One region of the Pseudomonas sp. MTM4 genome, then DNA from elsewhere that is predicted to be linked to it. Evidence: predicted binding sites of a transcription regulator. Region 1 holds the regulator's gene; the other holds the start of a gene.
What was found. The regulator FliA, encoded in region 1, starts transcription of late flagellar genes. The targets are predictions, from matches to a motif close to CTAAAGTTTNNNNNNNNNNNGCCGNTAA.

Region 1 (7,113 bases):
CGCAGCTGGCTTCGTCTTGCGTCCACACCTGGCTGCCGCTCTGCTTGAGCATGCGCGCGCCTTCCCGGCCATCGGCGCCCATGCCGGTCAGCACGACCGCCAATACCTTGTCGTTGAACGCCTTGGCGGCGGAGCCGAAGGTCACGTCCACGCAGGGCCGATAATGCAGACGCTCATCACCGGGCAGGATGCGCACCGCACCGCGTCCGTCGACCATCATCTGCTTGCCGCCCGGCGCCAACAGTGCGAGTCCGGGACGCAGCAGGTCGCCGTCTTCGGCTTCCTTGACGCGGATCTTGCAGAGCTTGTCCAGACGCTCGGCGAACGCCTTGGTAAAGGCCGCCGGCATATGCTGGATCAACACGATAGGAGCCGGAAAACTGGCAGGCAGCTGAGCCAGCACACGCTGAAGCGCTACCGGGCCGCCCGTCGAGGTGCCGATGGCCACCAGTCGATACGCCTTGCGCCGAGGCGCCGCCGACGCCTGTGCGGGGGCTGCGGTGCGTGGCGCCGCTGGAGCCGATCCCGAAGAAGTAGCCGCAGGACGAACTGCCGGTGCTACGGCTGCCGCGGTGCTGCTATAGCGGCGATTGCTGCGCGATATCGTGTTGACCTTCTCGCACAGCAGTCGCTTGACCTTCTCCGGGTTACGGGAAATATCTTCGAAATTCTTCGGCAGGAAATCCACCGCTCCCGCATCCAGCGCATCAAGGGTTACCCGTGCGCCTTCGTGGGTAAGCGAGGAAAACATCAAAACCGGCGTCGGGCAGCGCTGCATGATCTGTCGCACGGCGGTGATGCCGTCCATCATCGGCATCTCGTAATCCATCGTGATTACGTCGGGCTTCAGTTCGATGGCCTTATCGATGGCTTCGCGCCCGTTGGTGGCGGTTCCGATCACTTGAATATTCGGGTCGGAAGAAAGGATCTCCGAGACACGGCGGCGGAAGAAGCCGGAATCGTCCACCACCAGGACCTTGACTGCCATAACACACTCCTAGGGTCTGTTGACGCTTCGGCGCGAGCCGCGTTGCTGCGCCAAATGACGCCAGGCAAGGCGCGGGACGCAGGTAATGGTTGTTCCCTTGCCAAGTCCCGCAACGCCGCATGGCGTCATTTGCCGCGCAACCCTTCGCGCCGGGCCTGTTTTTGCGCGGCGCGGCGTTATTCGTCGTTCATTTGGAATAACCAAACTTCTCTCCTCATGCCTTGCTCCGCGCAAAAACAGGCTCCGGCGCGGCCGCAAACGAAACGTCAACAGACCCTAGCGACGGCGGCCCGCTCGGGGCCGCTGCGAACCGATCAGATCCGGCGCGCGTAGCGCTTGAGCATGCTCGGAACATCGAGGATCAAGGCGATGCGGCCATCGCCGGTGATGGTCGCGCCGGACATGCCCGGTGTGCCCTGCAGCATCTTGCCCAACGGCTTGATGACTACTTCCTCCTGGCCCACCAGCTGATCGACGACGAAGCCGATGCTCTGATTGCCGACGTTCAGAATCACCACATGGCCCTCGCGCTGCTCCTCCTGCTCGGCACCACGCACCAACCAGCGTTTGAGGTAGAACAGCGGCAGCGCCTTGTCGCGCACGATCACCACTTCCTGGCCGTCCACCACGTTGGTGCGGGACAGATCAAGGTGGAATATCTCGTTGACACTCACCAGCGGGAACGCGAACGCCTGGTTGCCGAGCATCACCATGAGCGTGGGCATGATCGCCAGCGTCAACGGTACCTTGATGACCACACGCGAGCCCTGGCCCTTGGCGGAAAACACGTTGACCGTGCCGTTGAGCTGGGAAATCTTGGTCTTGACCACGTCCATGCCGACACCGCGGCCGGACACGTCGGAGATCTCCGATTTGGTAGAGAAGCCCGGTGCGAAGATCAGGTTGTAGCATTCCAGGTCGTTCAGGCGGTCGGCCGCATCCTTGTCCAGCAAGCCTTTCTCGACCGCCTTGGCACGCAGAACCTCGGCGTCCATTCCTTTGCCATCGTCGGTGATAAGTAGCAGGATGTGGTCGCCTTCCTGCTCGGCCGACAGCACGACCTTGCCGGTGCGAGGCTTGCCGGCTGCTTCGCGCTCCTCCGGCGTCTCGATACCGTGGTCGACGGCGTTGCGCACCAAGTGCACCAGCGGATCGGCCAGTGCTTCGACGAGGTTCTTGTCCAGATCGGTTTCTTCACCGACCAGTTCCAGGTTGATCTCTTTTTTGAGGCTGCGGGCCAGATCCCGAACCAGTCGCGGAAAGCGCCCGAAGACCTTCTTGATTGGCTGCATGCGCGTTTTCATCACGGCACTTTGCAGATCGGCGGTCACCACATCCAGATTGGATACGGCCTTGGCCATGGCTTCGTCGCCGCTATTGGAGCCCAGGCGCACCAGACGGTTACGCACCAGCACCAGCTCGCCGACCATGTTCATGATTTCATCGAGCCGCGCGGTATCGACCCGCACAGTAGTCTCGGCTTCGCTCGCCGGCTTTTCGGGTGCAGGGGCAGCTTTGGCTGCCGTGTCCGTTTTGGCCGGAGCAGCGGCGGCTTTGCCTGGCGCTGCCGCAGGCGCGGATTTCGCGGGCGCGCTTTTCTTTGCAGAGGATGCAGCGGCGACAGGAGCGGCCGGAGCAGGTGTTGGAATTACGGGCGCCGCTTCGGGTTCGAACTTACCTTTGCCGTGCAACTGGTCCAGCAGGGCTTCGAACTCGTCGTCGGTGATTTCATCACCCCCTGCTGCAGCAGGCTTGTTCGCCTCGACAGGCGGCGCAGGCGCAGCAGAAGCCGGCTCGGAGAAGTGACCCTTGCCGTGCAGCTGGTCGAGCAACGCCTCGAATTCGTCGTCGGTAATCTCGTCGCTGACAGGCGCTTCAGCGAGCGGTGCGGCCGATGCCGGAATGGGCTCCGCCGCAAACTGGCCTTTGCCATGAAGCTGATCAAGCAAGGATTCGAATTCGTCGTCAGTGATCTCATCGCTGACGCTTGCGGTCGAGGCCTCGGCGGAATTTTCCAGCGCGCCAAGGAACTGCTCGAATTCGTTGTCCGCCGTCGCGGCTTCGGGCTCGGGCTCGGGCTCGACAAGGGTCTCGACGACCGGCTCGTCCCCGGCCGGTTCGGCCAGACGCGTCAGCGCCGCCAGCAGTTCTGGAGTCGCCGGGGTTACCGTGGTGCGCTCTCTAACCTGGGCAAACATTTCATTGACGGAATCCAATGCCTGCAGCACGACATCCATCAATTCCGAGTCGACGCGACGCTCACCCTTGCGCAGGATGTCGAAGACGTTTTCAGCAATATGACAGCACTCGACCAGCTCATGTAGCTGGAGAAAGCCGGCACCGCCTTTTACCGTATGGAAACCGCGAAAAATCGCATTGAGCAAGGCGGTGTCATCGGGGCTGCTTTCCAGCTCCACCAGCTGCTCTGACAATAGTTCGAGAATCTCGCCGGCCTCTACCAGGAAGTCCTGGAGGATTTCTTCATCGGCGTCGAAGCTCATATTCACCTTCCCCTAAAAGCCCAGGCTCGAAAGCAGATCATCGACATCGTCCTGCCCGGATACGACATCCTCACGTATATCGGCATGCATCTGCGGACCTTCACCATTGGAAGGCTCTTTTTCTTGTTTTTTCTTTTCCTGCTCGACGCGCATCGCTTCGCGGTCATGCTGAATGCCCGCTACGCGGTCGACTTGGCCGGCCATCAACACGAGATTGAGCAGGTTGCTTTCGAGCTCAGTGATCAGCCGGGTCACCCGCTTGATCACCTGACCGGTCAAGTCCTGGAAATCCTGCGCCAACATGATTTCACTGAGATTCTGCGACAGCTGGCTGCTGTCGCTCAGGGAGCGTTGCAGATACTGGTCAATGCGGCGAACCAGCTCCCGAAACTCCTCGGCGTTCATATCTCTGCGCATGAAGCGCTGCCAGTCGGCGACCAGGCTTTGCGCTTCGTAACTGACGTAGTTCACCAGCGGCGCCGACTCCTCGACCAGATCCATGGTGCGGTTGGCGGCCTTTTCGGTCATTTCCACGACATAGGAAAGACGATCGGTGGCGTCGGTGATGGGTGACGGATCGCCGCCCGTAGCGCAGGTATCCATCTCGAGCTTGACGATGGCGTTATGCAGCTCGCGGGTCAGCTTGCCGACTTCCTGGTAAAGCCCGTTATTACGGGCCTGATTGAGCTCGTTGAACATCTGTGCCGCTTCGTCGAAGCGGCCCTGCTGCAAACTCTCGATCAGTTGGGGTGCGTGAGCCTTCAGAGTCGCTTCGAACTCCGCCAGGCTTTGGTCTGCTTGCGTCATAGTGCCCTCGCGGCGTTACTGCTTCAGCCGTTGACGCGCTCGAAGATCTTTTCGATCTTCTCTTTGAGCACTTGAGCCGTGAATGGCTTGACCACATAACCGTTTACGCCCGCCTGCGCGGCCTCGATGATCTGGTCGCGTTTCGCCTCGGCGGTGACCATCAATACGGGCAGATGCTTCAGGCGCTCGTCGGCACGGACGGCACGCAGCAGATCGATGCCGCTCATGCCGGGCATGTTCCAGTCAGTGACGAGGAAATCGAAGCCGCCGCTCTTGAGCATCGGCAGCGCGGTGGTGCCGTCATCTGCCTCGGCAGTGTTGGTAAAGCCCAGATCGCGCAAGAGGTTCTTGATGATCCGTCTCATGGTCGAGAAATCATCGACGATGAGGATTTTCATATTCTTGTCCAAGTAAACCTCCGTAAATCCCGAATCCCCAGAACCTGCTCACGGTCTGTTGCGGGCCTCATGAATGAAGCTCGTAAGCGGCCTATAGTGCTTTTTTGCGAATCGATCAGCGCCCGCGCCACTCGCCAAGGCGAGCCCGCAGGCGCGCCGCGCACTGACTGTGCAACTGGCTCACTCGCGATTCGCTGACCCCTAGCACCTGGCCGATTTCCTTCAAATTCAATTCTTCGTCGTAATACAGCGAAAGCACCAGCTTTTCACGCTCGGGCAGGTTGCCGATGGCCTCGGCCAGCGCCTGCTGAAAACGCTCGTCTTCAAGATCGCGGGACGGCTCCGGATGGGCGCTGGCGGCATCCTCTCCAAACTCCCCGTGCTCACCTTCCTGCAGCAAATCATCGAAGCTGAACAAGCGGCTGCCCAGAGTGTCGCCCAGAATGCCGTAGTACTCATCGAGACTCAATTTAAGTTCGGCCGCAACGTCCTGATCTTTAGCATCGCGACCGGTTCTGGCTTCGATCGCCCGGATCGCTTCGCTGACCATGCGTGAATTGCGGTGCACCGAACGCGGCGCCCAGTCGCCCTTGCGGACCTCGTCGAGCATTGCGCCGCGGATGCGGATACCGGCGTAGGTCTCGAAACTCGCACCTTTTCCGGCGTCATACTTCTTCGACGCCTCGAGCAAGCCGATCATGCCGGCCTGCATCAGGTCATCGACCTGCACACTGGCCGGCAAGCGCGCCAGCAGGTGATAGGCGATGCGCTTGACCAACGGCGCGTACTGATCGATGAGTTGGTATTGCGAGTCTTTTGCCTGAGCTTTGCTGTAATACATAACGAGTCCAGCCGCGGTCAGTCGTTAGGCTCTGTGGCGGGCCTGACGAGGCGCTCCACAAAGAACTCCAAATGGCCCCGCGGCGTCGCCGGCAATGGCCAGGTATCCACCTTCTGCGCAATGGCCTTGATCGCCAGCGAGCATTTGGCTCGCGGATAGGCCTCATAAACGGCGCGCTGTTTCTGTACCGCCTTGCGTACCGCCTCGTCGTACGGAACCGCGCCGACGTATTGCAACGCTACATCGAGGAACCGCTCGGTCACCTTGCTCAGCTTGGCGAACAGGTTGCGGCCCTCCTGGGGCGCGTGTGCCATGTTCGCCAACACACGGAAACGGCTGATGCCATAGTCACGATTGAGCAGCTTGATCAACGCGTAAGCGTCGGTGATCGAAGTAGGCTCGTCGGTCACCACCAGCAAAATCTCCTGCGCGGCCCGAACGAAACTCACGACACCGTCGCCAATGCCTGCCGCGGTGTCGATGATCAGCACGTCGATATCGTTGCCGAGATCGCTGAACGCCTGGATCAGTCCTGAATGCTGCAGTGTAGACAGCTGCACCATGCTTTGCGTGCCGGATGCCGCGGGCACGACGCGGATGCCACCCGGCCCCTGAATCAATACGTCACGCAGGTCGCATTCGCCCGCAATGACATCGGCCAGCGTTCGCTTGGCGGTCAAACCCAGCAGTACGTCGACGTTGGCCAAGCCAAGGTCGGCATCGAGCAGCACCACCCGACGACCAAGATCGGCCAGCGCCAGCGCCAGATTGACCGACACGTTGGTCTTGCCGACGCCACCCTTGCCGCCGGTAACTGCAATAACCTGTACGGGATGCATACCCATTTTCACACGCCTATATCTTGCTTGAGCCCTTGGGCCTTCGATGCGTTCAGCCCGAACGCGTCTTCTTTGTGTGTATCACGGAGCAAAGCGTTCATCCGACCTTCCGTGAAGAACCGTTGTACAGACCGGAGAACATGTCGGCCATGGTTTCCTCGCTGGGATTCTCCTCCGATTGCAGGCTCACCGCGCGACTGACCAGCTGATGACTGCGCGGCAGTTGCAGATCGTCGGGGATGCGCGGCCCATCGGTGAGGTACGCGATCGGCAGATGCTGGCTAATGGTGAGGCCGAGCACGTCACCCAGGCTACCGGCTTCATCAAGTTTAGTCAGAATGCAGCCGGCCAGCCCACAACGGCGATAGTGATGCCAGGTCGCCTTGAGCACCTGGCTCTGGCTGGTCGCCGGCAGCACCAGGTAGTTCTTCGATTTGATACCGCGGTCGGCCAAGGTATCGAGTTGCGCGCGCATCATCGGATCATTGGCCGGCAGCCCTGCGGTATCGATAAGGATCAGGCGCTTGCGGGCCAGCGGCTCCAGTGACTTGCTCAGCGGCTGGCTGGGATCGATCTGAATGACCGGCACGTCGAGGATGCGGCCCAGGGTCTTCAGCTGCTCCTGCGCACCGATGCGGAAGTTATCCATGCTCGCCAGGGCGATGCTCTGGGCGCCGTGCTTGAGCACGTAGCGCGCCGCGAGTTTCGCCAGCGTGGTGGTCTTGCCGGCACCGGCCGG
Region 2 (5,366 bases), 920 kb from region 1:
CTGGTGGCTGCCACAGCGCCCGCCGGTGCGGTCATTGAACAGCCGCTTGCTGCGACTCTTGACCTTGTCGACCTCCGGATCGCCGACCGGAGGCTGGCTGAAGGCGCGGTTGTGGGTCGGCACGTAGCCATCCGGCGTAGTGGCGATGGCATAGATCAGAGCATCGTTACGCTCAAGCAACGGCTCCTGAATGGCCGGCAGGACTTCGTCGGCATAACGATCGAAGCGAGTGCTATAGCGGATCGGATTGGTCCCCGGCTGCGCTTGGTAATTGCGATCGAAAAGATCATCGACCGTCAGCCGACCGGCTTGCAGATCCGCCTCGAAGCGCGCACCGATAGCCGCCGCGCCCTCTCGTGCCAGATCGAAGATGCCCTGGTGATAGTCGTCGAGCTGCACTTCGGCGAGCTGCTCGCTGACTGTTTCCGCCTGGCCGACGAGCTTCTCTGCAGACTGCTCCAGCTGACGGGTTTGAGTCTCACTCTCCAGCACGTCACCACGCAGTTGGTCCAGTGCTACGAAAAGCTGCGCGAGTCGCTCGTGATTGTTGGCGGTACCGGAGGCAATTTCCGCCACCTGGGTTTCGACATTGCCAGCCAGATCGGCAATACCGGTGAGCTGGGCGCCGGTGCCTGCAATCTGCTCGGCAGCTTCGTCGAGTTCGCTGGCCTGTTTCTGGATATGGCTGACCACTGCCCCGCTCTGCTCGCGGATATCACTCACCATCCGTCCGACCGCTTCGGTGGCGCTGCTGGTGCGCCCGGCGAGGTTGCGCACCTCATCGGCGACCACCGCGAAGCCGCGGCCGGCCTCCCCGGCACGCGCGGCCTCGATCGCCGCGTTGAGCGCAAGCAGGTTGGTCTGGCTGGCGATGGACTGGATCACATCTGTGATCTGACGTATCTCTTCAGTGCGCGCAGAGAGCCCGTCGAGCAGCTCGCGACTGGCTTCGGTCTGTGCGCTGAGCCGCTGCATGCGTTCGATCGCATGCTGCAGTTCGGCTCGACCGCTGACGCTGCTGCGCCGCACCGCTTCGGCGGCCTCAAGTGCATGGCCCGCGCGACTGGCGCTGTCCTGCTCGGTCGCGGTCATCGCCTCGGCGCCATTGGCTATCTCGCTGATCGCCGCCAGCTGCGATTGCAGGCGTGCCGCCAGTTGCTCGGCACTGAATGACACTTGAGCCGCCGACAGAGCGTTGTGGCAAGTGTGGCGCGAAAGGCTTTTGCTCAGCGCAGCAGAGCTCTGGGCATTGGCGTCGCCTGGACTAGGCGGATCCGTCTGGACGCGCCACGGACCTAACCAGGGCCATAGGCTGAGCAGCAATATCGAGAGGGCGGTGAGGTAGAACGGCAGCTTCATCCACTCAAGGAAGGACAAAAGCGCCAGGAGCGAGACCGCGTGCAACAGGCAGACATTGGGGTGTAGGCGGAAGGCAGGGCGCATCGATGGCCTCTTGTTTTCATCCGGTAACGAGCGAGTTGTACCCCTCTTGGCCACCAATGAACATAACTCCTTGGTAGCAACTGGCCTTTATCAAGCGGCATGGACAGTACGTCACGCCGCCCGGCATCCGGGTCTACCGGGTTAACGGCAGCACGTTGCCAACCTTAAGCCGCCCTCTCAAGGCCGATTGAACGCTCCGGATACGTTCAGCGCGGCGCATCCGGCGCGGTCAGCGGCAGCCCAAGCTGTACCCGCCGCCGCAGCCATGGGCTCGGACGATAGCGTGGCTCGTGGCCGTAGCAGGTCTGCATGCCTTCCAGAATCGTGAGGATTCGTGCGGGATTGTAGTGATTGGCGAATTCCAGCGGCCCCTTCGGATAGCCGAGCGCAACCGTCACGGCGCGATCGAGCGTATCCGGTGATGCGATGCCCTTCTGGGCAATTTCGCAGCCGAGGTTGACGATGCTGGCAATGATGCGCTGGCTGACGAAGCCCGGTGAGTCGTTGATCACCTCTACCGGCACGCCATCCGCACCCAGCGCCTGGCGCGCCTGCGCTTCCAGCGCCGGATCCAGCGCGGGCTGGCGCATCAGCACGCGGCGCTTATCGAGGTCGCTGAACGGGTCAAGAGCAATGGTACGCACGGCCGGTAGCGCCAGCCGCTCGATATAGTTACTGGCGTCCTCGCCCAACGGCGTGATCAGGCAGATCGCCTGGCTCGACGGATCGACGCCGTCTTCGAGCACCGCGCCGGCCTGTTGCAGGACCGCGCCAATATGGCTACGCAGTTCGGGCTCGATGCTGTCGAGCCAGAACGGTCGATCGAGGGTCACCGGCTCGAAGCGAGGCTCCGGCGAGCGAATCTGCTGACCATTCTCGTAGCGGTAAAACCCCTGCCCGGTCTTGCGCCCGAGCAGCCCGGCGGCCACCCGCTGCGCAGCGAGATAGGACGGCGTATAGCGCGGGTCGTAATAGAACTGGTCGTGCACCGACTCCATCACCGCATGGGAAATGTCCAGTCCGGTCAAATCGAACAGTTCGAACGGCCCCATGCGGAAACCGGGACCGTCGCGCAGGATGCGGTCGATCTGCTCCGGCGTGGCAATGCCCTCGCTGAGGATGCGTTGTGCCTCGGTGCCGTAGGCCCGGCCGGCGTGGTTGACCAGAAAGCCGGGCGTGTCGGGTGTGATTGCTGGAAAGTGACCGGCATGCTCGGCCAGCTGCACCAGCCGCTCGATAACCGCAGGGTCGGTGCGCTCGCCGCGAACCACTTCGACCAGCTTCATCAAGGTCACCGGATTGAAGAAGTGGTAGCCGGCTACCCGCTCGGGCCGCGCGCAGGCACTGGCGATGCGAGTCACCGATAGCGACGAGGTATTGGTCGCGAGCACGGCGTCGGCGGCGATCAAGCCCTCCAGTTCGACGAACAGGCTCTGTTTGGCCTCGAGGTTCTCGACGATGGCCTCGACCAGCAAATCGCAGCCGGCCAGTTCGGTCAGCTGATGGGCCGGCTGCATGCGCTCCAGAACCGCAGGCAATTGATCGGCACTCAAGCGACCCTTGGCTACGCTGCGCTCGAGCAGTTCACAGTTGAATTGCAGCGCCTGCTCAATGGCTTCGGGACGACTGTCATACAGCCAGACCTGCTGACCAGCGCTAGCAAATAACTGCGCGATGCCGCGCCCCATGGCGCCAGCGCCGATGATGCCGATACGGGAAAACATACGAACCTCCTCGATGAAGATAGCGTTGCGACTGTTCGGATCCACCTTTAAAATTCCGCAGTGCGGAATAACATTTCGCCTTGATTGACCCAGAGCCTAAAGACTGCCAGTCTCCTTAGCAAGCCATCGTCGACCGAAACGCCATGTCCACTTCTTTATATTCACCTGCGCAATTGCAGCAGGTTCAGGCCTCCGTTACCGGCTTCTTCCAAGACATCGGCTGCCAACTGCTGGCTTACGGTCCGGAGCACGCCGTCCTCGCGCTGGATCTGCTGCCGCGCCACCTGAACAATGCTAGCAACATGCACGGCGGGGTCATGGCGACGCTGATGGATGTCGCCATGGGGTTGTGCGGCACCTGGGAGCCGGACCCGGCCGAGCGCCGCGTCGCACTGACACTGTCCATGAACATCAATTTCAGCGCGCCCGCTGCTGCGGGCTGTCAGGTCAGGGCAATTGCCTGCTGCCGCTCGGCCGGGCACAAGGTATTCATGGCCAGCTGCGATCTGCTGGATGACCAGGATCGGTTGATCGCGTTCGGCGAAGGCGTGTTCAAGCGTGGCGCCCTGCGTCGTGAGCTGCCGGCCTAATGAGCGTGTTGCTGCCACTGGCGCTACTCTTCGAACTACTGGCGCTGATCACCCGACTGCAGCCGCTGAGTGTCGCCAGCGGCATCTTGCTGGCAGTGTTCTTCGTCTGGCATTGGCGTTCGCTGATGCCCTACCCGCGACGGCTGGCCATGGTCACCCTGGCTCTACTCGGTTACTGGTTGCTGTCCGGCGGGGCGAACTGGCAACAGGCTGCGCGCATGTTGTCATCGGCGGCTTACTACGCAGCCTTCATTGGCGCCCTTGGTCTGATGCACTGCCTGGTCAAGCGGCTTCGGCAGCTCAGCGACCTGCATCGCCTGTTGCTGGCGGGACCACGCGCGTGGCTCTATCCCGGTTACCTGATGAGCACCTTCGCGATCAGCTCGGTGCTCAGCTTCGGCATGCTCAATCTGATTTGCGGCTCGCTGGAAAACCACCTCGAACGTCGTGCCTACAGCGACGCCCAGCGCCACGAGGGCCGGCGCGGAGTAATGGTCACCGCGCTGCGCGGCTTCGCGCTGGTGCCGCTGCTGGCGCCGACCAGCGTCGCCGTCGCCATCCTTACCCGCGAGCTGCCTGGCCTGAGCTGGAGCGCACTGCTGCCGTTCGGGCTCATCGGCGGCCTGCTCCTGTTGCTGTTCGGCTGGCCGACCGAAAACCGCCGCCTACAACAGTTGGCCGACCAACCTGTGGTCGATCCCTCGACGCAGTCTGGCGGCAGCTTGCGCGGCCTGTTCATCGGTAGCCTGATCGGCATCGTCTTGATCGCCGTGCTGGCCGCGCTGACCTGGCTTTCCGCCACCCAGGCCGCGATGCTGCTGGTCCCGCTCTCGGTGGTCGTCATCCTGCTCTGGCAACGAACAGCGCCGCGCCAGGTGTTCCGCGAGGTCAACGATACCCTGCTCGGCATGCGCAACGAGACGTTCATTTTCGCCAGCTCTGCACTGCTCGCCGGGCTGGTGGCGGCGATCTTGCCGGTGCATCACCTGGCCGATCACCTCGGCGATACCCCGCTCGCTCTGTTTGCGGTGGGCGCGGTGGGCACCCTGGCGATCATGGCGCTGGCGCTGCTGGGAGTCGCCCCGCTCATTTCGCTGAACCTGTGCGCGGCGCTGCTGGCACAGCTGGCGAGCCAGGGCCTTGCGGTGTTGCAGCCAGCAGTGGCGCTGCTATTCGGTTTCTCCCTGGCGATGCTGCTGTCGCCTTACGGGCCCTCTGCATTGTTACTGGCGCGCCACGCCCAGCTATCGCCCTGGCGCATCGCCGTTGGCTGGAATGGGCGTTTCGTGCTCAGCGTGCTCATCCCGCTGCTGCTGGTACCGCTGCTGGCCTGAATGACGGCTCACATCCAGCCGTATTCGGCCATGGACAAGGGCTCGCCATCGCCAACGATGAAATGGTCGAGCACCCGCACATCGATCAGCGCCAGCGCATCGCTAAGCTTGCGGGTCAGTTGCCGGTCGGCCTGACTCGGCTCGGCGACGCCGGAAGGATGGTTATGAGTCAGGATCACCGCCGCCGCGTTCTGCGCCAGCGCGCGTTTGACGACCTGCCGCGGATAAACGCTGGCACCATCGATAGTGCCGTGAAACAGCACCTCGAATGCCAG

Region 2: a site for FliA is predicted at 1,585-1,612, ahead of GYM54_RS11565 (methyl-accepting chemotaxis protein). Genes of this name have one in related genera too.

Annotation. Positions count from the first base shown of each region.
Region 1 covers NZ_CP048411.1:1,592,635-1,599,747, forward strand. The annotation lists gene GYM54_RS07195 (chemotaxis response regulator protein-glutamate methylesterase) at 1-988, opposite strand, end outside; gene GYM54_RS07200 (chemotaxis protein CheA) at 1,303-3,489, opposite strand; gene GYM54_RS07205 (protein phosphatase CheZ) at 3,502-4,296, opposite strand; gene GYM54_RS07210 (chemotaxis response regulator CheY) at 4,320-4,694, opposite strand; gene fliA (RNA polymerase sigma factor FliA) at 4,810-5,556, opposite strand; gene fleN (flagellar synthesis regulator FleN) at 5,553-6,380, opposite strand; gene flhF (flagellar biosynthesis protein FlhF) at 6,472-7,113, opposite strand, start outside.
Region 2 covers NZ_CP048411.1:2,515,345-2,520,710, forward strand. The annotation lists gene GYM54_RS11565 (methyl-accepting chemotaxis protein) at 1-1,443, opposite strand, end outside; gene GYM54_RS11570 (3-hydroxyacyl-CoA dehydrogenase) at 1,650-3,167, opposite strand; gene GYM54_RS11575 (PaaI family thioesterase) at 3,311-3,757, shown strand; gene GYM54_RS11580 (hypothetical protein) at 3,757-5,091, shown strand; gene radC (DNA repair protein RadC) at 5,100-5,366, opposite strand, start outside.